DNA from 4 places in the Methylophilus glucosoxydans genome. Region 1 is predicted to be linked to each of the others. Evidence: predicted binding sites of a transcription regulator. Region 1 holds the regulator's gene; each other region holds the start of a gene.
The links. Region 1 encodes sigma-54, which starts transcription at its own class of promoters, with help from an activator protein. Its sites were predicted from a motif close to TGGCACNNTTCCTGCT; they were not measured.
Positions count from the first base shown of each region.

Region 2: ACFQ1T_RS05825 (pilin) is a predicted target of sigma-54. The motif match lies at 3,697-3,712, and genes of this name have one in related genera.
Region 3: msuE (FMN reductase) is a predicted target of sigma-54. The motif match lies at 2,431-2,446, and genes of this name have one in related genera.
Region 4: ppc (phosphoenolpyruvate carboxylase) is a predicted target of sigma-54. The motif match lies at 3,803-3,818, and genes of this name have one in related genera.

Region 1 is NZ_JBHTJW010000001.1:83,926-91,265, reverse strand. It holds gene ACFQ1T_RS00425 (KpsF/GutQ family sugar-phosphate isomerase) at 1-388, shown strand, start outside; gene lptC (LPS export ABC transporter periplasmic protein LptC) at 414-1,037, shown strand; gene lptA (lipopolysaccharide transport periplasmic protein LptA) at 1,096-1,710, shown strand; gene lptB (LPS export ABC transporter ATP-binding protein) at 1,719-2,462, shown strand; gene ACFQ1T_RS00405 (RNA polymerase factor sigma-54) at 2,469-4,013, shown strand; gene tyrS (tyrosine--tRNA ligase) at 4,059-5,297, opposite strand; gene ACFQ1T_RS00395 (anhydro-N-acetylmuramic acid kinase) at 5,422-6,549, shown strand; gene gltA (citrate synthase) at 6,733-7,340, shown strand, end outside.
Region 2 is NZ_JBHTJW010000002.1:680,092-687,431, forward strand. It holds gene dxs (1-deoxy-D-xylulose-5-phosphate synthase) at 1-850, opposite strand, end outside; gene ACFQ1T_RS05805 (polyprenyl synthetase family protein) at 853-1,743, opposite strand; gene ACFQ1T_RS05810 (exodeoxyribonuclease VII small subunit) at 1,770-2,015, opposite strand; gene ACFQ1T_RS05815 (alpha/beta hydrolase) at 2,090-2,743, opposite strand; gene ACFQ1T_RS05820 (pilin) at 2,839-3,198, opposite strand; gene ACFQ1T_RS05825 (pilin) at 3,266-3,613, opposite strand; gene ACFQ1T_RS05830 (SRPBCC family protein) at 4,062-4,607, opposite strand; gene ACFQ1T_RS05835 (YVTN family beta-propeller repeat protein) at 4,806-5,855, opposite strand; gene ACFQ1T_RS05840 (RNA pyrophosphohydrolase) at 6,003-6,551, shown strand; gene msrA (peptide-methionine (S)-S-oxide reductase MsrA) at 6,566-7,081, opposite strand; gene gap (type I glyceraldehyde-3-phosphate dehydrogenase) at 7,245-7,340, shown strand, end outside.
Region 3 is NZ_JBHTJW010000002.1:6,821-14,160, reverse strand. It holds gene ACFQ1T_RS02665 (TonB-dependent siderophore receptor) at 1-737, shown strand, start outside; gene ACFQ1T_RS02660 (SfnB family sulfur acquisition oxidoreductase) at 855-2,087, opposite strand; gene msuE (FMN reductase) at 2,520-3,092, shown strand; gene sfnG (dimethylsulfone monooxygenase SfnG) at 3,120-4,208, shown strand; gene ACFQ1T_RS02645 (AMP-binding protein) at 4,232-5,386, shown strand; gene ACFQ1T_RS02640 (ABC transporter ATP-binding protein) at 5,383-6,171, shown strand; gene ACFQ1T_RS02635 (branched-chain amino acid ABC transporter permease) at 6,194-7,075, shown strand; gene ACFQ1T_RS02630 (branched-chain amino acid ABC transporter permease) at 7,101-7,340, shown strand, end outside.
Region 4 is NZ_JBHTJW010000002.1:945,853-953,192, forward strand. It holds gene ACFQ1T_RS07120 (M16 family metallopeptidase) at 1-791, shown strand, start outside; gene ACFQ1T_RS07125 (PLDc N-terminal domain-containing protein) at 853-1,050, opposite strand; gene rsmD (16S rRNA (guanine(966)-N(2))-methyltransferase RsmD) at 1,187-1,747, shown strand; gene coaD (pantetheine-phosphate adenylyltransferase) at 1,804-2,292, shown strand; gene ACFQ1T_RS07140 (YfhL family 4Fe-4S dicluster ferredoxin) at 2,327-2,581, shown strand; gene gloA (lactoylglutathione lyase) at 2,642-3,049, shown strand; gene ACFQ1T_RS07150 (hypothetical protein) at 3,042-3,296, shown strand; gene ACFQ1T_RS07155 (hypothetical protein) at 3,304-3,525, opposite strand; gene ppc (phosphoenolpyruvate carboxylase) at 3,849-6,629, shown strand; gene ACFQ1T_RS07165 (CsbD family protein) at 6,749-6,952, opposite strand; gene ACFQ1T_RS07170 (lipoprotein-releasing ABC transporter permease subunit) at 7,179-7,340, shown strand, end outside.

The DNA.
Region 1 (7,340 bases):
GCTACTGGTGCGCATCAAGGATGTCATGCGTACCGGCGCGGCCGTGCCCCAAATTGATCAACACGCCTCCATTCAGGAAGCCATCACGCAAATTTCACTCAAGGGCATGGGCTTCACGGCTATTGTGGACCACGCGCAACGCCCAATAGGCATTTTTACCGATGGCGATTTGCGCCGCTTGTTTATGCAGGGCAAGAACAATCCACAGGCATCAATTGATACCGTGATGAACAAACAGCCGTATTTGCTGGAGACGAATCAGATGGCGGTTGAAGCAGTTAACATGATGGAGCAGCACAAAATAAATGGCTTTTTGGCAGTAGATGCCCAAGGGCAGTTGGTAGGGGCATTCAATATGCATGACTTATTGAAAGCCAAAGTCGTTTAGCTTAAACAGGCATTAGAATTCAGGCATGCTTAAACACCCCATTTTGTTGCCGATTGCGTTAATGCTGTTGCTGGCGCTGCTGACCTTCTGGATTAACCAGAATGTACAAGAGCAAGCACTCAAAATGAACATACTTAATCGCCAAGCGCCGGACTACATGTTGTACAACTTTGTGAGTACCCGCACGGATGCGTCCGGTAATACCAAATATGTGCTGGCGGCCGCAAAAATGCGCCACTTTCCTGCCAATGACTATACAGAATTGCAGCGGCCACGCTTTACCCAGTTTGGCCTGAACAAGCCTTACACGCAAATTTATGGTCAGCAAGGACGTGTTTCCGCCAATGGTAAACTGGTGGAGTTTAGCAAACAGGTCAAGGTGATCCGCCAAGCCTCCGCCACCAAGCCAGAAACACAAATGCAAACCGAGCGGCTTTGGCTGGAGCCGGATACCGAGGTGGCACACACAGACCAGCCGGTGGTCATCCGCCAAAAACCGGCGACAGTAATTACAGGCACGGGCATGCGTTTTGATAACCGGGCTGATACCATGCAATTGTTTAACCGGGTGCATGTGCATTATGAGCGTCCACCCGTCGCCAGCAATTTGGCAAGCCCGGCCCAGGCGTCAAACACAGAACGCCAATGACCGTTGATTATGGAGAAATGAGTTGAACACGCACAAGCCCTTATTTTTAGCGATCTGCATGAGCGTATGGGCGCTATTGTCCATGCCGCTGAGTGTGCTGGCCGAAGAATCCGACCGAGATCAACCGATAGAGCTTGAGGCGGATACCGTGACCGTGAACGATGCTAAAAAAATCAGTATCTACACGGGCAACGTGATTCTTAATCAGGGCACTTTGCAAATCAAGGCGGACAAAATGATCGTACGCGAGGATCAGGACGGCTTTCAACATAGCACCTGTACCGGCAACCCAACCACGTTCAAACAAAAACGTACCGGTAAAGACGAGTGGATGCAAGGCAGTGGTCAACGTATCGAATACAACGCCCGCATGGATAAAGTGCAACTGTATACCAATGCCTGGGTTAAACGTGGTGAAGACATCGTGACCGGGGACTACATCAGCTACGACGCCAACGCCGAGTATGCCGAGGTGATTGGCGGCACCAAAGCCAACCCGAACGGGACGGCTGGCAGCCGCGTCAAGGCCACCATACAGCCTAAAAATAAAACCACGCCGCCTGTCATTGACAACAAGCCAACCTCTCAACAGGGGTTACGGATGAATCGCTCCTTGCAACTCAAGGTCGAACCTGCCCCTGCCGAAAACACTGGTGAGCAAGGCAAAGAGTAAGCATAAAGATGGAAACCATGGCAGCAGATCAGAACCATTTGCAGGTCAACCGCCTGAAAAAAACCTATCAGGGCCGTACCGTCGTCAAAAACACGACGCTTGAGTTACGCAGTGGCGAAGTGATCGGCTTGCTGGGTCCCAACGGGGCAGGCAAAACCACCAGCTTTTACATGATTGTCGGGTTGGTTGCGCTGGATGAAGGCAACATTACGCTGAATGGCGCCGACGTGAGCCGCGCGCCCATGCATGAGCGCGCGCGCATGGGCCTGGCTTATCTGCCCCAAGAAGCATCCATTTTCCGCAAGCTCAGCGTAACCGACAACATACTCGCCATTCTTGAAACCCGTCCCTATACGGAAGAGCAGCGTGAGGCGAGGCTTGAGTCCTTGCTGGATCAATTGCATATCCAGCACATCCGCAACAGTCAGGCCGTCAGCTTGTCTGGCGGCGAACGTCGACGCGTTGAAATTGCGCGCTGCCTGGCCACTGACCCTAAATTTATTTTGCTGGATGAACCGTTCGCCGGGATTGATCCGATTGCGGTGATCGAAATCCAGAAAATCATCCGCTACCTGAGCAGTCAGAATATTGGTATTTTAATCACCGACCACAATGTGCGCGAAACGCTGGATATCTGTGACCGCGCTTATATTGTCAATGAAGGCGCTGTGTTTGCAGCAGGCACGCCCGATGAAATCATTCAGAATGAAGGTGTGCGTGAAGTGTATCTGGGCAAGAATTTTAGGCTGTAATCCGTCATGAAACAGAACCTGCAATTACGTATTTCGCAAAATCTGGCGCTGACGCCGCAGCTGCAGCAATCGATCCGTTTGCTGCAACTTTCCACGCTGGAACTGAACCAGGAACTGGAAACCATCCTGCAGGAAAACCCGTTACTGGAAATGTCAGACGGTGAAGAAGGCGAGTTTGAAGATAACACACCGCCTCCCCCCACTGTAGAAGCTGAGCCGACAGATGCCAGCTCGTTTGACATGGCAACGCAGCAAGAGATCACCGCACCGGCAGAAAGTCTGCGTGAAGACTTGCACGATGAGCTGGGCGGGAGCGAGAGCGACCTGCCCAATTTAAACGAGGAATTCACGCCGCCAGAGTTTGAAGATGATTATGAAGAGTTTGGCAGCACCAGCAACTGGGACGAAGCCGGACGCAATCATCAGGAAGACGAAGACAGTGACTTTTCCAGACAGGAAACCACCAGCATCAGTTTGCGCGAGCATCTGATTGATCAGATACAACTGGCACATTTATCGCAACGTGACATGAGCCTGGTCAAACTGCTACTGGATAGCATCACTGATGATGGCTATCTGGAGCAAGATCTGCAGGAGATTGTGGAGCACTTGCCACTCGAACTTGAGGTCGAGCTGCTGGAACTGGAAACCGCCCTCAAGCTGATCCAGAATCTGGACCCTGTAGGCGTAGGTGCGCGCGATTTACGCGAGTGCCTGCTCTTGCAACTGACGCGTTTGCCGCAAGAAACGCCACACTTGCAAACCGCCATTGCCATTGCCAAAGACCACCTGGCGCTGCTTGCCAACAAAGACTTTGTCAAACTGCGCAAGGTGCTTGGTTGCGATGAAGCGGTACTCAAGGCGGCGCAGCACCTGATCCGCCAGCAAAACCCCAGACCCGGCAGCGAGTTTTCCAGCTTTAGTCACGATCACTTTATCCAGCACGATGTGGTGGTTAAAAAAATCAAGGGCATTTGGGTCGCCTCTTTAAATGATGGCGTGATCCCCAAACTGCGCATCAACCAGATGTATGCGGACATCCTCAAGCGCAACCGCGAGAGTTCAGGCCAATACCTGCAAAGCCAGATGCAGGAAGCCAAGTGGATGATTAAAAATATCCAGCAGCGCTTCTCGACCATTTTGCGCGTGTCACAAGCCATTGTAGATCGCCAGCGCAACTTCTTTGAACATGGTGAAATTGCCATGCGGCCACTGGTGCTTCGTGAAATCGCCGAAGAACTCGACTTGCATGAAAGCACAGTTTCCCGCGTCACCACACATAAGTATATGCTCACACCGCGTGGCGTCTATGAACTCAAATACTTCTTTGGCAGCTCGGTGGCCACAGATGCAGGCGGCTCCTGCTCTGCCACCGCTATCCGCGCCTTGATCAAGCAAATGGTGGCCGAAGAAAACCCGAAAAAGCCTTTGTCGGACAACCAGATCACCGACACACTGGCACAACAAGGTATCGTCGTTGCCCGCCGTACCATAGCCAAATATCGCGAGTCCCTGAATATTCCGCCCGCGAACTTGCGCAAAACGCTCTAAACAAAAAAGGCCGCAGATGCGGCCTTTTTTGTTTCTCAGCTCAAATCACCTGATTGTGATCTTGGCAAATTTACGTTTACCCACCTGTGCGATCACTGTCACACCTTTAGTCAAAGGCAGATTCTTATCATCCACCTTGACGCTGTCGAGCTTGACGCCGCCTTGCTGCACTGCGCGCATGGCTTCACTGGTGCTTTCAACCAAGCCCGCCTGTTTTAACAATTGGCTAATGCCGATGCTCTCGCCTTCAATGGTCACTTCAACTTCGGGCACGTCATCCGGGATGCCGCCTTTGGCACGGGTCTGGAAGTCCTGCAAGGCTTTTTCAGCCGCGGCTTGACCATGGAAACGCGCCACAATTTCTTGGGCAAAGCCGACCTTGATATTGCGGGGATTTTCACCGCTGGCGACTTGCGCCTTCCATTCGGCAATGGTTTCCAGCGTCGCAAAAGACAGCAAATCAATATAGCGCCACATCAGTTCATCTGAAATCGACATGATCTTGGCAAAAATAGTCTCTGGCACCTCGCTAATGCCAATGTAGTTACCGAGTGATTTAGACATTTTATTGACGCCATCTAACCCTTCCAGCAGCGGCATCATCAGCACACATTGCTGCGACTGGCCGGCCTGCTTTTGCAACTCACGCCCCATGAGCAGGTTAAACTTCTGGTCGGTACCACCGAGCTCAAGATCCGCTTGCAGGGCGACCGAATCATATCCTTGCAGTAACGGGTACAGAAACTCGTGAATCGCAATCGGTTGATTACCCTTGAAGCGTTTGGAAAAGTCATCGCGCTCCAGCATGCGGGCCACGGTATGGCTGGCAGCCAGTTTAATCATCCCCGCCGCGCCAAGTTCACTTAACCAGTTGGAGTTAAAGACAATCTCGGTTTTGGCAGGATCAAGAATCTTGAAGACTTGTGCGGCATAGGTATCGGCGTTGGCCTTGACCTGCTCCACGGTTAAGGGTGGACGGGTGGCGCTTTTGCCAGTCGGGTCACCAATCATGCCGGTAAAGTCACCGATCAGGAATAAAATCTGATGGCCCAGATCCTGCAACTGGCGCAATTTATTAATGAGGACGGTATGACCCAGGTGCAAGTCCGGCGCGGTAGGGTCAAAGCCTGCTTTCACACGTAAAGGCTTGCCTGTTTTCAGTTTCTCGACCAGCTCCTGCTCGATCAGTAACTCATCTGCGCCACGCTTGATAATGGCCAACGCCTTGGCAATTTCTGGGCTCAATGCTGGCACTTCAGATGAGGGTTGTTTGGTATCGGTCATGCGGGTATCCGTCAAATACAACGATGCGCACTGATGGCACCGTCTCAAATAAGTAAAACAGCTATTTTAACGTAATCCCATGCATTTCTGTAAGCGCGGCTGGAGCAGTGTTAAAATGACACCCATGCAAGTTTCTGCCGATCGCTCCCAGCCACGTTTGTTTATTGGACTGATGTCTGGCACCAGCCTGGACGGGGTGGATGCCGTGCTCACCTCGCAACGGGGCGAGCAACTGACACAAACGGCCACCTACTTTCTTCCCTACCCTGACGCGCTTAAACAGCGTCTACTGGCCTTGCACACGCCCGCCAATAACGAGTTACACGAGGCCGCAGTGGTTGCTAACCAGCTCGCAGAACTCTACGCGCAAGCCGTCAAGCAACTGCTTAAGCTCGCCGACATCCGTGCCGAGGCCGTGACAGCCATCGGTTGCCATGGCCAGACCATCCGGCACTGTCCGACACTGGCAGAGGGCATGGCATACACCATACAATTGGGCAACCATGCCCGCTTGGCAGAATTAACAGGGATCACGGTCATTGGCGACTTCAGAAGTCGCGATATTGCCGCCGGCGGCCAAGGTGCACCGTTAGTGCCGGCCTTCCACCAAGCGGTGTTTACGAGTGCAGATAGGCATCGCGTCGTCATTAATATCGGCGGCATTGCCAACTTGAGTGATCTGCCAGCACACGGACAAGTCACAGGCTTTGACTCGGGACCCGGCAACCTGCTCATGGATGCCTGGACGCAGCAACACACAGGCCAACCCTATGATGCGAGCGGGCACTGGGCAGCGGGCGGGAAAATTAATCCAGACTTGCTCAATGCGATGCTGGCCGATCCTTATTTTGCACTGGCCGCACCTAAAAGTACGGGACGCGACCTGTTTAACGACACCTGGTTAATGCAACTGCTGCATCAGTACCCCGACAGCGCACAAAATGTGGCGCGTACTTTGCTTGAGTTAACAGCAGTGAGCATCACCGATGCGCTGACGCGATTCTGCCCAGGGGCTCAGGAAGTCTACGTCTGTGGGGGTGGTGCGCATAATCTGGCCTTGCTGAATAGACTGCAGGCGCTGTCTGGCCAGTCCATACAGCTGACGGATCAATTGGGCGTTGGCGTGGACTGGGTGGAAGCGGTCGCCTTTGCCTGGCTGGCGCAACGCTGTGTAGATCATTTGCCGGGCAATCTGGCCGCGGTCACAGGGGCGGCTGGGCCACGCATTCTGGGTGCCGTTTACCCCAACTAAGCACCGGCACCGACGCGTAGCAATGATTCCCAAAAGCAGTGCAAACGCACCAGTGACTTGATTACATCTGGTGCAGGCTTTTGATTGTTTTTTTAACTTTTCCGCGACAGTCACCGCACAAGCGGTGATAAAACAAAACGATTGCGTATAATTTAACCAACTTGATTAAAGACTGAGTACGTTATGGCTACCAAGGCGACCATTACATTTGACAACGATAGTAGCGCAATTGAGCTACCGGTATTAAAAGGCTCACTGGGCACGGATGTGATTGATATCCGCAGCTTGGGCAAACATGGTTATTTCACGTTTGATCCTGGCTTCATGTCTACCGCATCGTGTACATCTGGCATTACCTTTATTGATGGTGAAAAAGGGTTGCTTTACTACCGTGGCTATCCGATTGAGCAACTGGCCGAGAACTGTGACTTCCTTGAGGTCTCGCACCTGTTGCTGCACGGCGAACTGCCGGATAACAATCAACGTGAAGAATTCGTGAGCACCATCAGCGAACACACCATGTTGCACGACCAGATGAGCAATGTATTTCGTGGGTTCCGCCGCGATGCGCACCCGATGGCGGTCATGATCGCGGTCGTAGGCGCCATGGCGGCCTTCTATCCAGACAACAACAATGTGTCCGACCCGGAATCACGTAAAGTGGCTGCCATGCGTCTGCTGGCCAAAGTTCCCACCATTGCCGCCTGGAGCTATAAGTACAACATCGGCCAGCCATTCATGTATCCCAAAAACAAATTGGGCTACGCCGAAAACTTTATGCACATGATGTT
Region 2 (7,340 bases), on a different contig from region 1:
GGCTGTAGCCTTTGCCCTTTTGCGTCACCACATGCAAAAACTGCGGCCCTTGCAATTGACGGATATTGCCCAGCGTATCCACCAGTGTGTCTATGTCGTGGCCATCAATCGGGCCGATGTAATTAAACCCGAACTCTTCAAACAGGGTGCCGGGCGTGACCATGCCTTTGGCGTGCTCTTCTGCGCGTTTGGCAAACTCTTTGACGGGCGGCATGATATCCAGCACTTTTTTGCCGCTGCGGCGCACGCTGTCATACAGTTTGCCCGACATCAGGCGAGCAAGGTAATTGTTGAGCGCTCCCACATTGTTGGAAATGCTCATGTCGTTGTCATTGAGGATCACCAGGATATTGGTATCCATATCGCCCGCATTATTGAGCGCCTCAAACGCCATCCCCGCGGTCATGGCACCATCACCGATAATGGCAACACTGCGGCGATCCAGTCCTTGTGCTTTGGCGGCCACCGCCATGCCTAGCGCCGCTGAAATTGAGGTGCTGGAATGCCCCGTGCCAAAGGTGTCGTACTCACTCTCGTCGCGCTTGGGAAAACCGGCAATCCCGCCCGCCTTGCGCAGGCTAGCCATGGCTTCGCGTCTACCGGTCAGGATTTTGTGCGGATAGGTTTGATGGCCGACGTCCCAGACCAGACGGTCATCCGGCGTGTTGTAAATGTAATGCAGCGCAATGGTCAGCTCGACGACACCAAGGTTGGAGGCCAAATGCCCCCCTGTTTGCGAGACGCTTTGAATCAGAAATGCTCGCAGTTCTGCGGCCAGCACTTTGAGTTGTGTGCGCTCGAGTGCGCGTAACTCAGTGGGGGATTGAATACGGGACAACAGTGAAGTCATGATTAAAAAGGACGCTCACAAATAAATTTGGCAATCCCGCGCAGCGGATCCGCCTGGGCACCATAGCCTGCCAATAATTGCAGGGCTTCAGCATAAAGTGCTTCTACCAGCGTTTTTGCCTCCTCCAGCCCCAGCAGGCTGACGTAGGTAGACTTGTCTTGCAGCGCATCTTTGCCAGCCGTTTTGCCCAGGGTTTGCGTATCTGCTGTTGCATCGAGAATGTCATCGACAACCTGAAATGCTAGCCCCATCTTTTGGCTGTATTGCTCCAAACACTGAATTAATGCCGGTGCGGTGTCTGGCGCCGCATAAGCGCCAAGCAATGTCGCGGCTCGGATCAGCGCGCCAGTTTTATATTGATGCATGGTCTCTAACTCAGCACGCGTCAACCGTTTGCCCGTACTCTGCAAATCGATGCTTTGGCCGCCACACATGCCACGTGAGCCGGTCGCTTGTGCCAATACCTGCACTTGCTTGAGCGCTTGTGGTGCCTGAGTCTCGGCGATGCATTCAAATGCCAGACTTTGCAAGGCATCACCGACCAGCAGTGCGGTGGCATCATCATATTGCTTATGGCAACTCGGCTTGCCACGACGCAAATCGTCGTCATCCATGCATGGCATATCGTCATGCACCAATGAAAATGCGTGAATCAACTCGACAGCTGCCGCACTGGCATCAGCCGTCATTCTGGAGGTGCCTGCCAGTTCTGCTGCGGCATAACTCAATAACGCACGCACCCGTTTACCTCCACCGAGCACCGCGTAACGCATGGCTTCGTGCAGGCGTTCAGGCAATATTTGCTCACCAGGCAAAAGGCGAGCCAGCACCTGCTCCACATGTTGTTGATGTGCGCGTGCCCAATGATCAAAGACAAAAGCAGAAGTGGTCATGAATAAACAGGAAAGTGGCTGGCGGGTTAATTCGCTTCGAAGGGCGTCAGTTGCTGTTGTTGGTTAAGCAGCATCACGGTTTGTTCTGCTTGCTCTAAAGAGGTCTGGCAAGCTTGTAACAATTGCACGCCCTCAGTATAGGCTGCCAGTGAGGCCTCTAGCGGCAGTTCGCCTGACTCCATGCGCTTGACGATGGTTTCTAGCGCCGCTAGGCGTTCGGCAAAACTTGGTTGATCACTCACCGCAGACGGTGTTTTTTTGGGAGCACTCATGAAAATAGGCCTATGAAAACGCTGGCTATTTTAACAAAACTCCCCCTGCTTGCGGGATTATTCTCAAGATAGGGTTATTGCGCTGGCGGAAGCACCTTGAGCAAAAATTGGCGGATATCGTTGATCTCTTCGTCGCAAACACTATGCGGCATATCGTATTCATGCCATTCCACCGCATAGCCTGTGGCCTCCAGTGTTTGCCGCGAAGCTTGCGCGGTTGCCATGGTAATTACGCTATCAAAACGGCCATGCGCCATCCAGATCGGGCACTGCTGGTTGGCTGGGTGTTTTTCTTGGGAGAGTTGACTCTTTAAGGGTAAGTATGTGGAAAGCGCCAGTACGCCTGCCAAAGTTTGTGGAAAACGCGTTGCCGTATGCAAAGCCATCGCGCCGCCTTGCGAGAATCCTGCCAGTAAAATGCGGTGCGCCGGAATCCCCTGCGCAATTTCGGCTTCTATCATCGCATTTAATGTCGCTTGCATGCTTTTAATCCCGACTTCATCTTGCGGGCTATCCGGCTGTAGCCCAAAAATGTCATACCAGGCACGCATTTCGTAGCCATTGTTGAGAGTGACGGGACGGTAAGGGGCATGAGGTAGGATAAATTTGATGTGTGGCAGGTTGAGCATTTGTACCACAGGCTCAAAGTCGTGGCCGTCGGCACCTAGGCCGTGTAACCAGAGTACGGTTGAGCTACAATTTTTATTTACAGCAAGCTGTTCTAACATTGTTTTTAAATTCAAATCAGTTCCGTTGAAGCGCTGCTATCTTGTTTAAGATTTGCTTAAAATGCATTTATTCAAGTCTGTTAAGTTATAAATTCTCAAGGAGAGTTTGTTGTAATAAGACAAGGAGTACCAGCGCTTAAATTACAAGAAATAATGGCGTTGCCAGGTGAGTGAGTTCTAGATGTGAACGTTGTTATTGTAACTACTTTAACACCATTGTTAATGTCGCTACAGGCTTTTGCAACCGGAGCTGGGATATTCGCTATGGATTTGTTCAGTTGTATGTCTGCGTAAACTCTTCTTGCATAAATGTTAGCTTCTTTCAGACATGCACCATTTGCAGCCTCTATTCTGTAAGCTTGAAAAGCGGGCACGGCCACGGCCGATAAAATGCCTATAATAGAGATCACGATCATTAGTTCAATCAGTGAGAAGCCCGTATTATGTATTTTCATCATTAAGCCTTAGTAAAAAGCCCTGTTTGAACAGGGCTTTTTCTTATTTGCTCAAGTAGATTAGATATTAAGCTTTAGGGGTCTTGGTGCAAGTTCCGCCCTTCACCAAATCACAAGAAATGGTTGCGCCAGTGCCCTCTTTTGCCGGCTCTGCTGAGAAGGATTTATCTGTCGCTAGTGGTTTAGTGATTGCCTTGCAAGCTTTAGCATTGTGATCTGGAATATCTTTGGATAATGCAATTGCTGAGTAGACTATTGTTGAGTATGCACTAGCTTCTGCCAAACAAGCGCCATCAGAAGCCTCTTTTGTGTAGTCTGAATATGCAGGAATCGCCACAGAAGCCAAAATACCAATAATGGCCACTACGATCATTAATTCAATCAGGGTAAAACCTTGTTGTGCGTGTTTTTTCATCATGTTTTCCTTCAAGTCAAGTTTAAAGTCAGTTACTTCTTTGTTTAAGTCACTGCTTTTTCAACAGTGTTGGCTAACCATAAAGCAACAGGCGTGCCAGTCTGCTTTTACTGAATGTAACTGATTGAAAAATATGAATTAAAGGGTTTTTATGCTTCATTTCTTCGAATTGAATTTAAAAAGTGCGAGCGTGGTTGTGGTTAGCCAAGCTGACAGAAAGTGACAGGCTTTGCCCATCTTTGACAGGATAGGTGATGGTTTTGGGCAGGTGGTTTGGCTAAATGCAAAAAAGGGATTGTGTGGTACACAATCCCTTTACTTGGTGCCAGTCGCTTGCTTTTGGCAGTGACTGATTTGCAAAAACAGTGTTGTTTACAACGTAAGACTTACCAGAATTTCCACCAGGGTTTACTGTTGCCTTGCGATTTTTTTCCAGAACCCTGGCTAATTACTTTCCCGATTCGGCAACCTTTTTCAGGCTTTCGAGACCTGGATCAAAAAAGTCGTCGAGCGCCTTGGTCGCGGCATCATCGTTTTGCTCAGGCTTTGGAATGTTGGAGGAATCGGCGCGAGTGTAGCTGCCTTTGACTGAAACGACGGTGTCATTGCCGTTGGCAGTCACTGTGATCATTGGGTAAAAGTTAGAAAACTGTAATGTACTTTTTTCATACACATATTCATATTTAACACGCATGCCAGCGTCGTCAATGAAACGCAGTTTTTCGTACATGACGCCGCCGTTTTTCAGTTTGACGGTGCGGTAGGTGGCATCGTCGCCATTTTCATCTTTTTTCTGCTCTACGGTGGTAGACACAACACCTGCGTGCCAGGCTTGTTCGTTACCAAAATCTTTGACCAATGCCCATACTTTTGCAGCAGGCGCTTTGATGGTGACGCTTTTTTCAAAGCGTAAGGCTGCTGCACCGTGTGCACCAGCGGTGAGTGGGATCAACGGCAATAAAGAAACAGCAATCATGCCTAGAAATTTTTTCATTACATATCTCCTGAAATTTACAGACTTTTAAAACGCTTTTAAAACTAAAGCTCGGCGTGGATCGGTAAGCGGTCAAAGTGTTTTAAAAAACAATCCGAGACTTTACCCAAAAATAAACTTCTTTGCGACTAATTCATTGGTCATCCTGTGAAAAAATCAAAAAATAGATTGCTTTGGCTCTGCACAGCCCTTTTCTTGCTATTTCACTTCGAGAATAAATTGCCCGAAAGAGCGGCATAACTTGGGGCTGCTGATCGTTTGCGTCACGGTATTAGTGAGTGCATCAATCATGGAGACATTGTCAGTACCCCAGTTGACGACCAGTACCTGATTGCTGGCCTTGTCGTATTCAATGCCCTCGGGATATTCGCCCACAGCGATGGTTTTGATGGTGTTGCCATTGGTCAAATCAATTACCGATACGCTTTCAGCGTGATTGTTGCTCACGTAAGCACGACGGCCATCTGGACTGATCGCCACGCCATAAGGATGCTGCCCGGTTTTGACGGTGCTGGCCTGATAGGTCTCTACATTCAGCAAGGTCAGCGTGTTGCTGACCACATTAACGACAAACACGGTTTTACCATCCGGGCTCAAGCTTAGTGCAAAGGGATGCAGGCCAACGGGCACTTGCGCGATGGTTTTCAAGGTTTTCGTATCGACCACGGTGACATCGTTACTGTCGCGGTTGGCGATAAACAGCTTTTTGTTATCTGCACTGACCAGCAAGCCGGAAGGGGTTTTGCCCGCTTTGAAGGTTTGCTGTTTTTCAGGATGCGCAGTATCCACTGCAATCACTTGCTCGCCGCCCCAATCGGCCACGTACAAGGTTTTCTCGTCGCGGCTTAAAGCAATGCCAACGGCTTGGGCGTTGACCGGAATTTCTTGCAGCGTTTGTTGGGTGGCGCTATTGATGACTGACACGGTTTGGCTATTAGCGTTGCTGATATACACGCGCTGCTTTTTAGGGGCGATAGCCACCCCGACCGGGGCTTTGCCCACCGCAATGGTACGCGTGACTTGCTTGCTGGCGATGTCCAGCACGGATACGCTGTCACTGCCTTGATTGGTGATGTAAGCGAGGTTGCCCGCTAACGCGAAAACGGGGACACCAAGCAATAGGGGGGCAAAAAACTTCATACTTGCCAACGGGAGACGGATCGAGAGCCCGGTCATAAATCTGGTTGAAAATCGCTTGAGCATGGGCAAACAACGCATGGTCTTGTCTCTGGTTGACAGTGTTTTCATGGGTCGCATGATGGATTTTAAATAAATTGGCGAGTCTGCTTTTCAATTTTATACACCTTGCCGGGCTTGCGCATGCTTTTGACGGTTGTCCTTTCATTAAAGGCTAAAGTGTGAAAAAATTGCATGAAATATTGAAGGCAGTTTTTTATGTTAGATCGTGATGGATACCGTCCAAACGTCGGAATTGTGCTTTGCAATACGCACAATCAGGTGTTTTGGGGCAAGCGTATCAGGGAACATGCATGGCAGTTTCCGCAAGGCGGCATCAAATATGGTGAAACGCCTGAGCAAGCCATGTATCGTGAATTGATGGAAGAGGTTGGCCTCAAGCCTGAGCACGTTAAAATTCTGGGCCGTACACGTGACTGGCTGCGCTATGACGTGCCTACCAGCTGGGTCAAGCGCGAGTGGCGCGGAAGCTACAAAGGACAAAAACAGATCTGGTTTTTGTTGCGCCTGATCGGGCGTGACAGTGATGTGTCATTGCGTGCGACCGAGCATCCCGAGTTTGATGCCTGGCGCTGGAGTGAATATTGGGTGCCGCTGGAGGATGTCATCGAATTCAAGCGCGAGGTCTATCAATTGGCCTTGAATGAGTTGGCGACTTTTCTGCATCATCCTGCCAGGCGCCATTATCCTAAAGCGCGCAAACACTCGGCCGTGACCAAGCAGCCGCCCACCGTAACGCCAGAATAATGTTCATGCCTGGTTTATAACCAGCTTGCTGTTGCGCGATCTTGCGGTAATATCCACTGCGGTCTCAGGCCGTGGCAGGTGTAGCCGTTGGGGTAACGCAGCAGATAATCCTGATGCTCCGGTTCTGCCAGCCAGAAATCTGTTGCGGGCGTAAGCTCGGTGACAATTTTGCCGGGCCAGATGCCTGAGGCGTTCATTTCAGTGATCAATTGTTCGGCAACAGCTTTCTGTTCTGCTGATGCATAAAAAATGGCTGATCTGTAAGAGGGACCCAAATCGTTCCCCTGGCGGTTAGGCGTGGTCGGGTCGTGAATCTGAAAGAAAAACACCAGTAATTGCCGCAGGCTGATCTGCGCGGGATCAAATACAATCTCAATCGCCTCGGCATGGTTGCCATGATTTTTGTAAGTGGCATGGGGCACCTCACCGCCGGTATAACCTACCCGTGTGCTAATGATGCCAGGCAGTCTTCTGATTAAATCCTGCATGCCCCAAAAGCAGCCACCCGCCAGAATAATGTTGTCTTGCATAACCTTCCTCTTTCATCACAAGCAGCCCTGCGTGGTCAAAATGACCGGGTTTTAAATATGGGAATGCTTGAGTCGTGTATCAAATCAAACACTTACTGTCTGTCCAGTATAGTGTGTTTAGGTTAAAATACTTCATTTTAGTTCTAACAATGTTGGGGAGCATATGTCAGTCAAGGTAGGCATTAACGGGTTTGGACGGATAGGTCGCATGGCGTTGCGTGCGGCAATTGAGCAGCCAGAGTTCAGCAATATTGAAGTG
Region 3 (7,340 bases), on a different contig from region 1:
TGGCAGGCACCAATGATCGCTTTAATGACCACAAGTTTACCAGCCGCGCAGGCTTGCTCTATTTGGCAGACAATGGCATTGCCCCTTATTTCAGCTACACAGAGTCTTTTATACCGACGGTCACGGTCAACACGCAAACAGGCAAAGGCTTTAAACCCGAAACCGGCAAGCAGTATGAGTTTGGCGTACGCTATCAGCCGCCAGGTAGCAAGAACCGTTACAGCGCTGCCTGGTTTAATCTGGAGCGTAACAACTTTATCAGTTATGACCCCAACAGCGGCAGTCCGAGCCAGACCGGGCAGATTCAGGTGCGTGGCCTAGAGATCGAAATACAAGCGCAGCCAATAGAAAATATGAATCTGATTACGGCCTATACATATACACCCAAGGTTGAAGTCACTGCCAGCAGCAATCCTGCGTTGATTGGTACGCCTTTGCTGGCCACGCCGGAAAACTCGCTCGCCGTGTGGAGTGATTACCGCTTTAATAATGGGTTAAAAGTGGGCTTGGGTGCACGCTATAACGGCTCTACCCGTGGCAATTTTGATTCTGCATCCGAGCGGATTCCATCATATACCTTATGGGATGCCTTGGTCGGGTATGATCTTCAGCACTGGACGCTGGCATTCAATGCGCGCAACCTCACCAACAAAGAATATATCGCCAATTGCGCTTCTGGCAGTTGCTACTATGGCGAGCCACGGCGTGCCATGCTGACAGCGACCTATCGCTGGTAAGCGGTGTGTACTACGAGGCATAGTCTTTTATAAGCCGTTTGCGCAGACTGTGCTAAGCCTCAAAACAAACAGCCCGATCGTTTATCGGGCTGTTTGTTTTTGAATATCCGTTCTGGATTAAATCCAAGGATGGCGCGGTGGATTCACCTTGTTCAAGCTGTAATTGCCGACGGCATGGTATTTCCAGCGTACCGGATCGTGCAGTGTGTGCGTACGAGCATTGCGCCAATGACGGTCGAGGTTATATTCGCCCAAGGTAGAACGGGTCCCGGCCAGTTCAAACAGTTTGCTGCCCGCCAACAAGGCGGTTTCGGTACTCAGTACTTTGGCTTCTGCCACCGCAATCGAGGCTTCGGCCACGGTGTCTTCATTTGGGTTACGCTGCGCTTCGTCTATGTATTCACCGGCGCGTGCCAACAAGGCCTCGGTGGCGTGCAGGCGAATCTGCAAGTCACCGATGTCCTTGATGGTATGCGGATCTTCATAGCCGTGTTCCAGATCGGTATCTATCCATGGCCGTGTGTAGTTGCGTACAAAGTGCAGGGTATCTTTAAACGCCGCGCGGGCGATGCCGGTATCGACTGCCGCCTGGATAATCTGTGCAATTGGCCCCATGGTGGTCGGCCGGTCAAAGGCCAGATGGTGCGGCAACACATATTCGCTGGGCACAAAAATATTTTCCAGGATGGTCGTGCCGCTGGCCGTGGTGCGCTGGCCAAAGCTGGACCAGTCATCAATAATGGTCAGGCCTTCTGCGCCGGCAGGGACAAATGCCACCACGGTATTATCGTGCTCATCCTTGGCCACTACCGGCACCCAGTCCGCCAGCAAAGCGCCAGACGAATAGAATTTTTTGCCGTTTAAAAAGTAGCCGCTATTGGTGGGCGTGAGCTTGGTTTTCACATCATTGACGCTCTTGGTGCCAATCTCGGAAAACGCATTACCAAACCGCACCCCTTGCAACACCAGCTCAAAAAAGTATTTTTTCTGAAAGTCTGAGCCATCCAGGCGCAAGCCTTCCACCATATATAAATGATTCTGTGGAATCTGGCCGACACTGGGGTCTGCCTCGGCCACGATGGCAATCACTTCTGCCAGGGTTTTGTTAGAGACAAAGGCACCGCCGTATTCTTTCGGCACGGTAATGCCCCACAAGCCACTGCTTGAAAACAGGTCTAGCTCTTTACGTGGCAGTCGGCGTTCCTGGTCGCGCAGGGCGGCTTCTTTGGCGATTTCGCTGGCAACCTGTTTGGCGACGGTCAGGGCTTCTGCGTCACTTTTAATCAAATGCGCGGGTTGCCGCGGCAGGTTTACAGGCAAATGCGCAATTTTATTTGCTTGTGCAGTCATAGTCTTTCCTTGTTCAAAAAGGGATCAATAAAGGCGTGGCGGGGATGTTGTTTGCGCCACGCGTCTGTTAATGCTGTTGCATTTAATATGCCAATCAATAAGTTATTGAATTTAAATGAAAATATAAATTCAAGCTCCAGCCGCCGCCTCTATAGAAACAGTTTGTTGCTGAATCGCTGCTGCAAAATCAGCAACCATCAGCAGACGAAATCATGACTAAGCGCCGCATGACAACGGAAAGCTGCTGATTTAGCAGCAGTTGATCAGCAACTAGCGCTGGAATCCAACACCTATTAAAAGAGATTTTTTGTATAAGTGATTGAAATATAACCATATTATTCCCTGGCATGGATGGTGCTAATACTCTAGCAAGCGAGTCGTTTGCGAGTTTTCGTGCAAACGACATTAGTCACCGTTATTTCAGGAGTCATGATGAGCCGTCCATTAAAAGTCACTGCCGTTTCCGGCAGCTATAAATTACCTTCCAGAACCGCTGCACTGGTGCAGGCGATCACACAGAAGTTGGGACAGCAAATCCCGATTGATCTGCACGTGGTGGAATTAAGCGAAGTTGCGGGCAGCTTGGTCGCTTCCTACGATCCCAAAGCCTTACCAGTCAACGTACAGCAAGATATCCAGGCGATTGAAACTGCCGATTTGCTGGTGGTGGCGACACCCGTTTACCGCGCTTCTTATGGAGGGTTGTTCAAGCATTTGTTTGATCTGGTCAATCTCGAAGCATTGATTGATGTGCCCGTGCTGCTGGCAGCAACCGGCGGGACTGAGCGTCATGCCTTGATCATTGATCATGAGCTGCGTCCCTTGTTTAGCTTCTTCCAGGCAGTCACTTTACCGATCGGCGTATATGCCGTTGAAGCGGATTTTGAAAACTATCAAATCAAGAGTGAGGCGGTGAAAGCGCGCATTGATCTAGCGGTAGAGCGTGCCCTGCCTTTGCTCAAGCATCGCGAGCTTTTGAGCCAGGAAAAGTTATTAGCTATTTAAATTCAGTGACTTTTGGAGAGATTAAAGATGAGTACAGAAAACATTAAATTTGCCTATTGGGTGCCTAACGTCAGTGGTGGCCTGGTGGTCAGTAACATTGAGCAGCGCACCAGTTGGGATATCGATTACAACCGCAAGCTGGCACAAATTGCCGAAAAAGCCGGATTTGAATATGCCTTGAGCCAAATCCGTTTTACTGCGGGCTATGGGGCCGAGTTTCAGCATGAGTCGGTATCTTTTTCGCATGCCTTGCTGGCGGCGACCACCAAACTCAAAGTGATTGCCGCCATTTTGCCTGGCCCCTGGAATCCGGTGCTGGCTGCCAAACAATTGGCGACCATTGATATTCTCACCCAGGGACGGATTGCGGTGAATATCGTCTCCGGCTGGTTCCGTGGTGAGTTTACGGCGATTGGCGAGCATTGGCTGGATCACGACGAACGCTACCGCCGTTCACGCGAGTTTATTGAAGCGCTCAAGGGCATTTGGACCCAGGATAACTTTACTTACAGAGGCGATTTTTACCGCTTTAGTAACTACTCACTCAAACCTAAACCTTTGCAGCAGCCACATCCAGAAATTTTCCAGGGCGGCAGTTCACGTGCTGCGCGCGATAATGCGGCCGCGGTCTCAGACTGGTACTTCACCAACGGTAACACCGTGGAAGGGATCAAGGCCCAGGTGGACGATATTCGCGCCAAGGCGGCGGCCAATAAGCATCAGGTCAAGATCGGGGTCAATGCCTTTGTGATTGCCCGCGATACCGAAGAAGAAGCCAAAGCCGTATTGAAGGAAATCATTGATAAAGCCAACCCTGAAGCGGTCAATGCCTTTGGCCATGAAGTGAAAAATGCCGGTGCTGCCAGCCCGGAGCGTGAAGGTAACTGGGCGAAGTCGAGCTTTGAAGACCTGGTGCAATATAACGATGGCTTTAAAACCAATTTGATTGGTACACCACAGCAAATTGCCGAGCGCATTGTGGCTTTGAAGGCGGTGGGCGTAGATTTAGTGTTGGCGGGCTTTTTGCACTTTCAGGAAGAGGTCGCTTATTTTGGTGAAAAAGTACTGCCACTGGTGCGTGAGCTGGAAGCTAAAACCTTGGCCAAAGCGGCTTAACTCAACCCGGCAGGAAATTGGCAATGGCAGAGACTTTACCTCACTTGCTCGCTTTGCAGGCCGTGGAGCGCCCGCATCGTGTTGCAATTCGGCATAAACAGCTGGGCCTCTGGCAGCAGGCCTCCTGGCTTGCGGTGCAAGAGGACGTCACCCGCACGGCGCACTATTTACAGCAACACGGCTTTCGCCAGGGCGATACCTTGTTCCTGCTCAGTGAACCACGGCCAGAGGCCTTGCTGTTGTCGCTAGCTGCCCATTGGCTGGGCGGCGTGGCAGCGCCACTGGATCCGGCCTTTGCGCAACCGCAGTTACTGGATTTATTGCATACCTTGCGGCCGCAATTTGTGTTTGCCGAGGCGCAGGCGCAGGTGGATCAAGTCCTGGCAGCCAAGCCTGATAGCGCACTGGTGATTTATGCCGATGCGCGCGGGCTAGCGGGCTATCAGCATCCTGCGCTGGTTGCTTATGCGCAGATTGTGGCCACGCCTGAGACACAGAACATTTCACCCGTGGCTGAGACTGCGGAAATCGCCTTCCGCTTTTACCGCTTAAGTGACGCCTATGCGCTGGAGTACAGCGAATTAAGCCATGCCGAACTGCTTAGAAATGGCCGCCAACTGATCAGCCAAGAGGTGCTCACAGCGCATGAAGAGGCATTGGCGGCGCGTGCATTTGCCGCCAGCGGTCATGCCAAATATCTGCTTTCGCCGTGGCTATTGGCGGGCTTTACTCTGAATTTTCCAGAAAATCTGGCGACCCGGGATACCGACAGGCGCGAACTCGGCCCCACGCTGGTCGCTGGCACGGCAACCACTTATCAGCGCCTGTATGCGCTGACACAATCCCGTTGGCCCTTACCCGGCAGTTGGCAGCATAGGCTGGTGGGTTGGGCACTGCGTGCAGCCCGTGCCCGGTTGCCGCTGATCGCAACGCTGGCGCGCTGGCTGGTGATTTTGCCCTTGCAGGATGTGCTGGGTCTGCGGCGTACGCGCGTGCCATTACTGGTAGGCGAGCCCTTGTCGCCCGAGGCCACACAGTTTTTCAGTGACATTGGCATTGATGTGCGTGCCTGGCCAGAAGCTTCTGCCTGGCAGACCAGCCAGCTGCAAGTGATTCCACATCAGTCCAATGACTTGCACAGCTATTTGGGATTAGCGACATGGAAGGCCGCGATATGAGTACCACCCTTGCTGCACCTCAGCCATTACTGGCATTAGACGGGATTTCATTGTCGTTTAAGGGCGTGAAAGCCATTACCAATATCAGTTTTGCCGTCAATGAGGGCGAAATTTGTGCCTTGATCGGCCCCAATGGCGCCGGCAAAAGCTCATTGCTTAACGTGATTAATGGCGTCTACAAGCCTGATGAAGGCAGTATCCGCTACCAGGATGCGGTGCGTCGCGCCATGCATCCGCAATGGGCTGCCAGACGCGGCGTGGCGCGCACGTTTCAGAATATAGCCCTGTTTAAAGGCATGTCGGTGCTCGACAACGTACTGACCGGCACCAACCTCAAGGTCAAAAGCAGTTGGCTGGAGCAGGTATTTAATGTGGGCCGCGCGCCTGCGGATGCCTTGGCGCAACGGCAGAAAGCAGAGCGCGTGATTGCTTTTCTCAAACTGCAACCCTGGCGTAACAGCATTGTGGGCAGTTTGCCCTATGGCTTGCAAAAGCGCGTCGAGCTTGCCCGTGCACTGGCTGCCGAGCCTCAACTGCTGTTGCTGGATGAACCGATGGCTGGGATGAACGCCGATGAAAAGGCGGAGATGAGCCGGTTTATCCGTGAAACCAACCGCGAGTTTGGCACCACGATTGTGCTGATTGAGCATGATATCGGCGTGGTGATGACGCTGTCAGACCATGTGGTGGTGCTGGATTATGGCAAGAAGATCGGTGATGGCACGCCGGATGAAGTGCGCGCCAACCCCGAGGTGATTACCGCCTACCTGGGCACCAAACACTGAGGCAATACAAGGATCAATTGAGATGAGTTTCTTTTTCGAAGTTCTGACTGGTGGCTTGCTTGCGGGCGTGATGTATTCGCTGGTCGCGATCGGCTTTGTGCTGATTTACAAGGCATCAGGCGTGTTTAATTTTGCCCAGGGCTCCATGGTGCTGTTTGCGGCATTGACCTTTGTCAGCCTAGTCGAGCGTGGCGTGCCGTTCTGGGGCGCCTTTGTGTTGACCTTGCTGACCATGGCGGTGTTGGCCTGGCTGATTGAATGGCTGGTGTTGCGGCCGCTGGTGAACCGTTCGCCGATTACCTTGTTCATGGCAACCTTGGGCCTGAGCTATATCGTCGAAGGGCTGGCACAAGCGGTGTGGGGCGCACAAGTACATGCGCTGGAGATAGGCATCAATGATGAGCCGTATGAGGTGTTCGGTATTTTGCTGTCACAGTTCGATTTGTTTGCTGCCGCGATTGCGGGCGGCCTGGTCGCGCTGCTCGGTGTCCTCTTCAATAAAACCCGCATTGGCATTGCCTTGCGCGCCGTGGCAGATGACCAACTGGCGGCCTTGGCGGTGGGCATCCATCTGCAACGCTTGTGGCTGATCGTCTGGGCGGTGGCTGGCTTTGTAGGTCTGGTCGCCGGCATGTTGTGGGGTGCACGCGTCGGTGTGCAGTTTTCGCTGTCACTGATTGTACTCAAAGCCTTGCCGGTGCTGATTATTGGCGGCTTTACCTCGATTGAAGGTGCGATTGTTGGCGGCTTGATCGTCGGCGCCAGCGAAAAACTGGCTGAGGTCTTCATCGGCCCGCTGATTGGCGGCGGCATTGAAAACTGGTTTCCCTATGTGTTGGCGATGTTGTTTCTGCTGGTCCGCCCCTATGGCTTGTTTGGGGATAAAGCGATTGAACGTGTTTAAAAAATAGAGAGCAGGCAGGGTTAGCATGTTATATAAAGAAGCAGGACAATTCATCACAGAGTATCGGCTGGACAAGCGCTTTTTCAGGCTCAAACAGGAGCGCTGGGCATTTGCGGCCTTACTGGCATTCGCCTACCTGGTCGTCCCTGCCATTGGCAACGACTACTGGTTTAGCGCCATCCTCATCCCGGTGCTGGTGCTGTCGCTGGCCGGCTTGGGCTTGAATTTGCTCACTGGCTATGCGGGTCAGCTCTCCTTGGGGTCT
Region 4 (7,340 bases), on a different contig from region 1:
ACGGCATGCATCCTTACAGCCTGGATCAAAACGGTGAAGTGGGTACGGTGCCATCGCTGACGGTGAGCCAGTTGCGGCAGTTTTATCAAAGCCACTATACGGCAAAGTCTGCCGTGATCGCCCTGATGGGGGATCTGACCCCGGATCAGGCCCGGCAAATTGCGCAGCGTCTGAGCGCCGGCTTGCCAGCAGGACCTGCGGTGGCCGATATCCCAGCCGTGCCAGCGTTGTCTGCGCCTAAACTGAAAAAAGTGCCGCATCCGGCCATGCAGGCACACATCCTGGTTGGTCAGCCTGGCAATAAGCGCGGCGATGCAGATTTCTTTGCGCTGTATGTGGGTAACTATATTTTGGGCGGCGGTGGCTTTGTGTCACGTCTGACCGAGGAAGTCCGTGAAAAGCGCGGTCTGGCGTATAGCGTGTATAGCTACTTTATGCCCATGAGTCAGTTGGGACCGTTCCAGATCGGGCTGCAAACCAAAAAAGAGCAAAGTGAAGAAGCGCTCAAACTGGTGATGGCCACTGTACAGAAATTTGTCGATCAAGGCGTGACAGAAAAGGAGCTGGCTGCGGCCAAGGATAACCTGATTGGTGGTTTTCCCATGCGTATAGACAGTAATAGCAAGATTCTGGAGTACCTGAACATGATCGGCTTTTACAAGTTGCCGCTGGATTACCTGGATAGTTTTAATGACAAGGTCGCAGCCGTCACTGTGCAACAGGTGAATGATGCGTTCAAGCGCCGCATCCATCCTGAGCATTTTGCCACCGTGATCGTTGGTGCGGAATAACAAAAAAGCCGGCAGTTTGCCGGCTTTTGCTTTTGTGTCTGTTGCGGTGAGCGGGGTCAGATTAAGCCATGCGCTTTTTTCTCGCCAGCCAGTAGTATAAAAAGGCCCCCAGCAGGTTTAAAAAGAAAATCACCAGAAACCACACCAGCTTGTCTTCACTTTGATTGGCCAGGCAATCAATCAGCATCCATACCCAAAACAGTGACAGCGCCAGCGCGATCACGCCGCCCAGCAGACCAAAGCCAAATAAGAACTCCATAGCAATATTCCTTGATGAATTAACGAAATCATAACACGATGACTTGGGTGCACCCTCGGTTTAGCGCAGGCCATGGGTAGTCGGGGTGCAAAATCTGGGATAATGCTGCTTTATTTATTCGAATCAACCACCGCTCATGAATCAGGTACGATTGAATGCCGGGAAATGGCGTAGCCGTGTGCTCAAGTTTCCCGATGCCGAAGGGCTACGCCCTACGCCAGACCGCGTGCGGCAAACCGTCTTTAACTGGCTGGGCCAGGACTTGACAGGCAAAACCTGCCTGGATTTGTTTGCGGGGACCGGTGCCCTGGGGTTTGAAGCGCTGTCTCGCAATGCCAAAGCGGTCACCATGCTCGAATTGGCCAAAGCGCCTTATGCGGCTTTGTGCCAGAACCAGCGTTTGCTGGAGGCGACCCAGGCCCGCATCCAGCAAATGGATGCCAGAACTTTTCTGAGCAGCAATCAACAGCCGTTTGACGTGATTTTTTGTGACCCGCCGTATCGCCAGGACTGGCTGGCGCAATTGTTGCCTGTGCTGCCCAGGCATTTGGCGCCTGAAGGCTGGCTATATGTTGAGGCCGAATATGCGTTAAAATCCGATGCATGCTGGCAGGTGGTCAAATCGGGCAAAGCGGGTCAGGTCTATTTTCACCTGCTGCAACCCGCGTCAGCCGATGCGGCTGCTGGCACGGATTAAGGCAATCAAGTCAGCGGCAGCCAGCAACGACACAACGATGATTACGGAAGCAAGCGATGAGTAAAACCAGAATTGCCGTCTATCCAGGCACCTTTGATCCCATCACCCTGGGGCATGAGGATATTGTGCGCAGGGCGGCCAAGCTGTTTGACCAAGTGATTGTGGCGGTGGCTGGCAGCACCAGCAAACAAACCTTGTTCAGCCTGCAAGAGCGGGTTGCGCTGGCAGAGTCGGTGTTTGCAGGTGATAACATCCGTGTGGTCGGCTTTGACGGTTTGCTCATGCAGTTTGTGCAGGCGCAGGGCGGGCAGATGGTGATCCGTGGCCTGCGTGCGGCCAGTGATTTTGAATATGAGTTTCAGTTGGCGGGCATGAACCGCAAGCTCTATCCCAAACTGGAAACCCTGTTCATGACCCCGGCGGAAGAGTTCATGTTTATTTCCTCCAGCCTGGTGCGTGAAGTGGCGCGCCTGGGAGGCGATGTGAACCAGTTTGTTTCACCTGGCGTCGAACGGGCAATCAAGCAAAAACTGGCGATCGCCTGAGTGATGGCGCCTCTGTAGCGATGTAAAGAAAATCATGGCTTTATTTATTACCGATGAATGTATTAACTGCGATGTGTGCGAGCCCGTGTGCCCGAATGAAGCCATCTCGCAAGGCGCAGAAATTTATGAAATCAACCCCGACTTGTGTACCGAGTGCGTCGGCCATTACGATAAACCGCAATGTCAGCAGGTCTGCCCGATCAGCTGCATTCCGCTAGACCCTGAGCGGCGCGAAACTAAGGAACAGTTGCTGGAGAAATATCAGCGCATTGTTGCCACGCGGGGTTAAGCCGAGTGGACCGGTTACGTCCACAACAGATTAAAAAAATCAGAGATCAAGGAGATATCAATGCGGATTTTACATACCATGTTGCGCGTGGGCGATATGCAACGTTCCATCGACTTTTATACCGGCGTACTGGGCATGAAATTAATCCGTACCCAGGATTATCCTGACGGCGAGTTTACACTGGCGTTTGTCGGCTATGGTAACGAGTACGACCACACCGTGCTGGAGCTCACCTACAACTACGGCAAAACTAATTATGACATGGGCACCGCCTATGGTCATATGGCGATTGAAGTGGATGACGCCTATCAAGCGTGTGAGCTGGTCAAGGCCAAGGGCGGTAAAGTGGTGCGCGAGGCGGGGCCCATGAAACACGGCACCATCGTCATTGCTTTTATCGAAGACCCGGACGGCTATAAAATCGAATTCATCCAGAAAGGGACGATTGAATATCCCAAGCATGTCTAACCGGACATTGTTATTGCAGGCAGTGAGGCTGGCGCAAGCCGGAGATTGGCATGCCGCACATCAGATTGCGCAGGCGTATAGTGACCCCACTGCCAACTGGATACATGCGGTATTGCATAAAATAGAAGGTGACCGTTGGAATAGTGAATACTGGTATGCCAGAACCGGCGGTCATCAGTATGCAGATTTTGACAGCGACAGTGCGGCAGAGCTCGACGCGATCGCCCGCTGGCTGACGCCAGAATAGCGCTTATTTACTTGTGCTCTTCGTCGCTGCCCTGGCGACCCGTTGTAAAAATACCCCACAGTGATTGCGTAAACAGCCCGATCACGGTCCCAAACAGGAATAGCAGCAAGCCGATGATCAGGCACATCAGCAGCAAAAAGCCATCCTGCAGCCAAACGCTCTGCGCGGCCAACGATTGCCAGACGGTCAGGATTTGTGCCATCCAATGATCGAGGTTGATGCATTTCATCTGTCTATTATGCCTCAGGAAACGCCATGTGATGCATCGCTGCGGCGTCTTTGCTTGTGCAAATTTCCGCAAAACATCCATCAAACTCTGCGGCCTTGCCGTTTCAGGGCCTAATGGAAAGTCTGCGTTCAACGCGACTGTTGCCGATATGATTCGAGGCCCAAATCGGTGCACCGGTTTGCCTGTTGGCAGTGCATGGGAACCGCATCGTCTGAGCGGCTTGAGTTTCATTTCTTCCAATACGCTGATTTTAAAGTAAAAAAATCTTTTTTTTAGATGGCCTGCTTGTTGCTAGGGATAACCTAAGCTAGAGGAGAGGCATCATGATAAAAAAACTTGCAGCCGACGCCATGCTAACGGCGGAAATGCGGCTGTCCAACAATATTCAGTTGTTAGGTGATTTACTTGATCAGGCCATTCTGGAGGTGGAGGGCGAAGCGGTTGCGCAGAAAATTGCCGCCATCCGGCAAGCCGCATTGCGTTTTCACCAGAATCATGACCAGCAGGCTTCGTTAGATCTTGAGCAGTTGCTCGCTGACCTGAGTCTGGAGCATACGGTGCGCGTGGTGCGTGCACTGGCTTATTTCAAACATCTGGTGAATCTGGCCGAAGATCTTTACGGGCAGGAACTCGGCCATTGCCAGCAAAATACACCTGCGCCTGGCATGTTGTCGCACACGCTGGCACAAATCAAGGCCTCTGGCATCGCGCCGCAAAAAATCCAGCAACTGCTTCAGGACGCACTGATCTCACCGGTGCTGACTGCGCATCCGACCGAGGTGCAGCGTAAAAGTGTGCTGGACATTGAGCAGCTGATTGCGGAGTTGCTGGGGCAGCGTGGGCACATGGTGTCTGAGCGCCAACTGGCACGCAACAAGCTATTGTTGCAAGGTGCGGTGTCGGCCTTGTGGCAAACCCGCATGATGCGCTACTCCAAGCTCAGTGTGCTCAATGAGATTGAAAACGCACTGACCTATTACGAAAGTACCTTCTTACATGTGATCCCTGAAATCCTGCAGGATATCGAGCGCGACCTGGCAGATTGGCTGCCCGGCATGGACTTGCCAGGTATTTTGCGCATGGGTAGCTGGATTGGTGGCGACCGTGACGGCAATCCGTTTGTGAATGGCACCACCTTGCGCGACAGTGTGCGCCTGCAGGCCACCACCTTGTTCAAGTTCTATCTGCAAGAGCTGGCCGCGCTCAAGCGCGAGCTGGCTGTGTCCACGCGCGTGGTTGGTGTGGATGACGCAGTGTTGGCCTTGGCGAAAGCTTCGCGCGACCAGTCATCGCATCGGCTGGATGAACCCTACCGGCTCGCGCTTAATGGCGTGCATGACCGTTTGCTGGTGACCGCCAGCCATTTGCTACCCGATGCCAGCTGGAGTTTGCCGGAAGAAGTCGGCAACGAGCCTTACGAAGATCCTGAGGCCTTGCTGCACCCCTTGCAGACCATTGCCGATTCTTTGCGCCGTCACCATGGCGAGGCCTTGATTTATCCGCGGCTGGGCAAGTTGATTAAAGCCATCGTCACGTTTGGGTTTCATTTGGCCACCGTGGATATCCGCCAGTCCTCTGACGTGCATGAAGCGGTGATTAGCGAGCTGTTACATAAGGCGGGCTACGATTTTGACTACGCCAGTTTTAACGAGGAAGAGAAAATCGGCCTTTTGCTCGAAGAACTGAAGCAACCGCGCCTGCTGTTTTCGCCTTTTCAGCAATATTCCGAGCTGGTGCACAAGGAAATCGGCGTGCTGGAAGCCGTACGCGAGGTGCGCCAGCGCTTTGGTGAGCATGCGGTACGCCAGTATATTATTTCGCACACTGAAACCTTGTCTGACCTGCTGGAAGTGGCCTTGCTGCAACGTGAGGCTGGCTTGTTGCGCGGCGTGTGGGGCTCGGCCAATATTCAGGTTGATCTGAATATCGTGCCACTGTTTGAAACCATTGCCGACTTGCGCGACGCGCCCATGATCATGGGCAAATGGCTGAGCCTGATCGGCATCCGGCATGTGATCCGTTTCCAGGGCAATGAGCAGGAAGTCATGCTGGGCTATTCGGACAGCAACAAGGATGGCGGTTTTTTGACCTCGAACTGGGAGTTGTATAAAGCGGAAATTTCGCTGGTGGAACTGTTTAACCAGGCCAACGTCAAGTTGCGCCTGTTCCATGGCCGTGGCGGCACGGTTGGCCGCGGCGGTGGCCCAACCTATCAGGCCATCATGGCGCAACCCATCGGCACCGTCGATGGCCAGATTCGCCTGACCGAACAGGGCGAAATCATCTCCACGCGTTATGCAGACCCGGTGGTCGGCCGCCAGCATCTGGAAACCCTGATTGCGGCGACGCTGGATGCCACCTTGTTCCCGGCCGACCAGCTGGAGCCCGCCAAACGGCGTGCGTTTGAAAGCGTGATGGAAGCCCTCTCAGCCACGGCGATGACCAGCTACCGTAGCCTGGTTTATGAAACCCCGGGCTTTGCCGATTACTTTTTCAATACCACGCCGATTGAGGAAATTGCCGGACTCAATCTGGGTAGCCGGCCCGCCGCGCGCAAATCGACGCGACGGATTGAGGATTTAAGGGCGATTCCGTGGGGATTCTCATGGGGGCAGTGCCGCTTGCTGCTGCCAGGCTGGTATGGTCTGGGCAGCGCCATTCACCAGTTTTTAGCGCACGACCCAGCCTTGAAGCAGGCGCGTCTGGAAATGTTGCTGGAGATGCAGGCACACTGGCCGCTGTTTAATACCCTGATCAACAACGTCGATATGGTGCTGGCCAAAACCGACCTGATCGTGGCCCGCCATTATGCCCATTTGCTGGCTGACAAGGCCTTGCGCGAAGAAATTTTCAGCCGCATTGCGCATGAACACAAGCTGACCACCGACGCGGTCAATCTGCTGCTGGGCACCACGCAACGTCTGGCCACTCAGCCGGTCATCGCCAAGTCCATTCGCGACCGCTTGCCCTATCTGGATCCGCTCAATCACTTGCAGGTGGAAATGATACAGCGTTACCGCAATGGAGAAACCGATGAAAAACTCAAGTGGGCCATTCCGCTGACCATTAATGGCATTGCTACCAGTTTGCGCAATACAGGTTAAGGCCTGATAGGCAGATACAACGCAGGACAAGCTGGGCTTGTCCTGCGGGGCGCCTCTGCTTAGACAATGATGCTAAAACGCCAAGCGTTGCATCATGCTAAGTGGGTATGGCACAGGCCTTAGTGGCGGTGTTTGTCTTCCCAGGCTTTGAGCTGTTTCTCGGCTTCATCCTTGGTGATGCCATAGCGTTCCTGGATTTTGCCTGCGACCTGGTCGCGTTTGCCTTCGATCACATCCAAGTCATCATTGGTCAGTTTTCCCCATTGTTCTTTGACTTTGCCTTTAAGCTGCTTCCAGTTGCCTTCGAAAATGTCTTTGTTCATCTCGAGTCTCCTATGATTACATTCTTGATTTAGATCGTTGTGTCAGTCGATGTACATGCCATCGACCTGAGTGCATCTTAAAGGCAAGCTTGCCCGGGTTCAGTCGGCCATGCCCGCATTTTTGGGTCGGATTTGGCTGACAAACTGTTGAGGGGCGCCTGGGTTGAGTTGCGCTTTCAATGTGGGCAGGTATCGCGATGCCATTAAAAGCTGTTAAGATGCGGCCATGAAGAATGACACCTTTTTCAGCGCGCTCGCGCGGCGCCTGCCTTATGAGTTTTGGATAGGCTGGCGCTATACACGCGCCAAACGCAACAATCACTTTATTTCGTTTATCTCCCTCACCAGCATGATAGGCATTGCCCTCGGTGTGATGGCCCTGATTGTC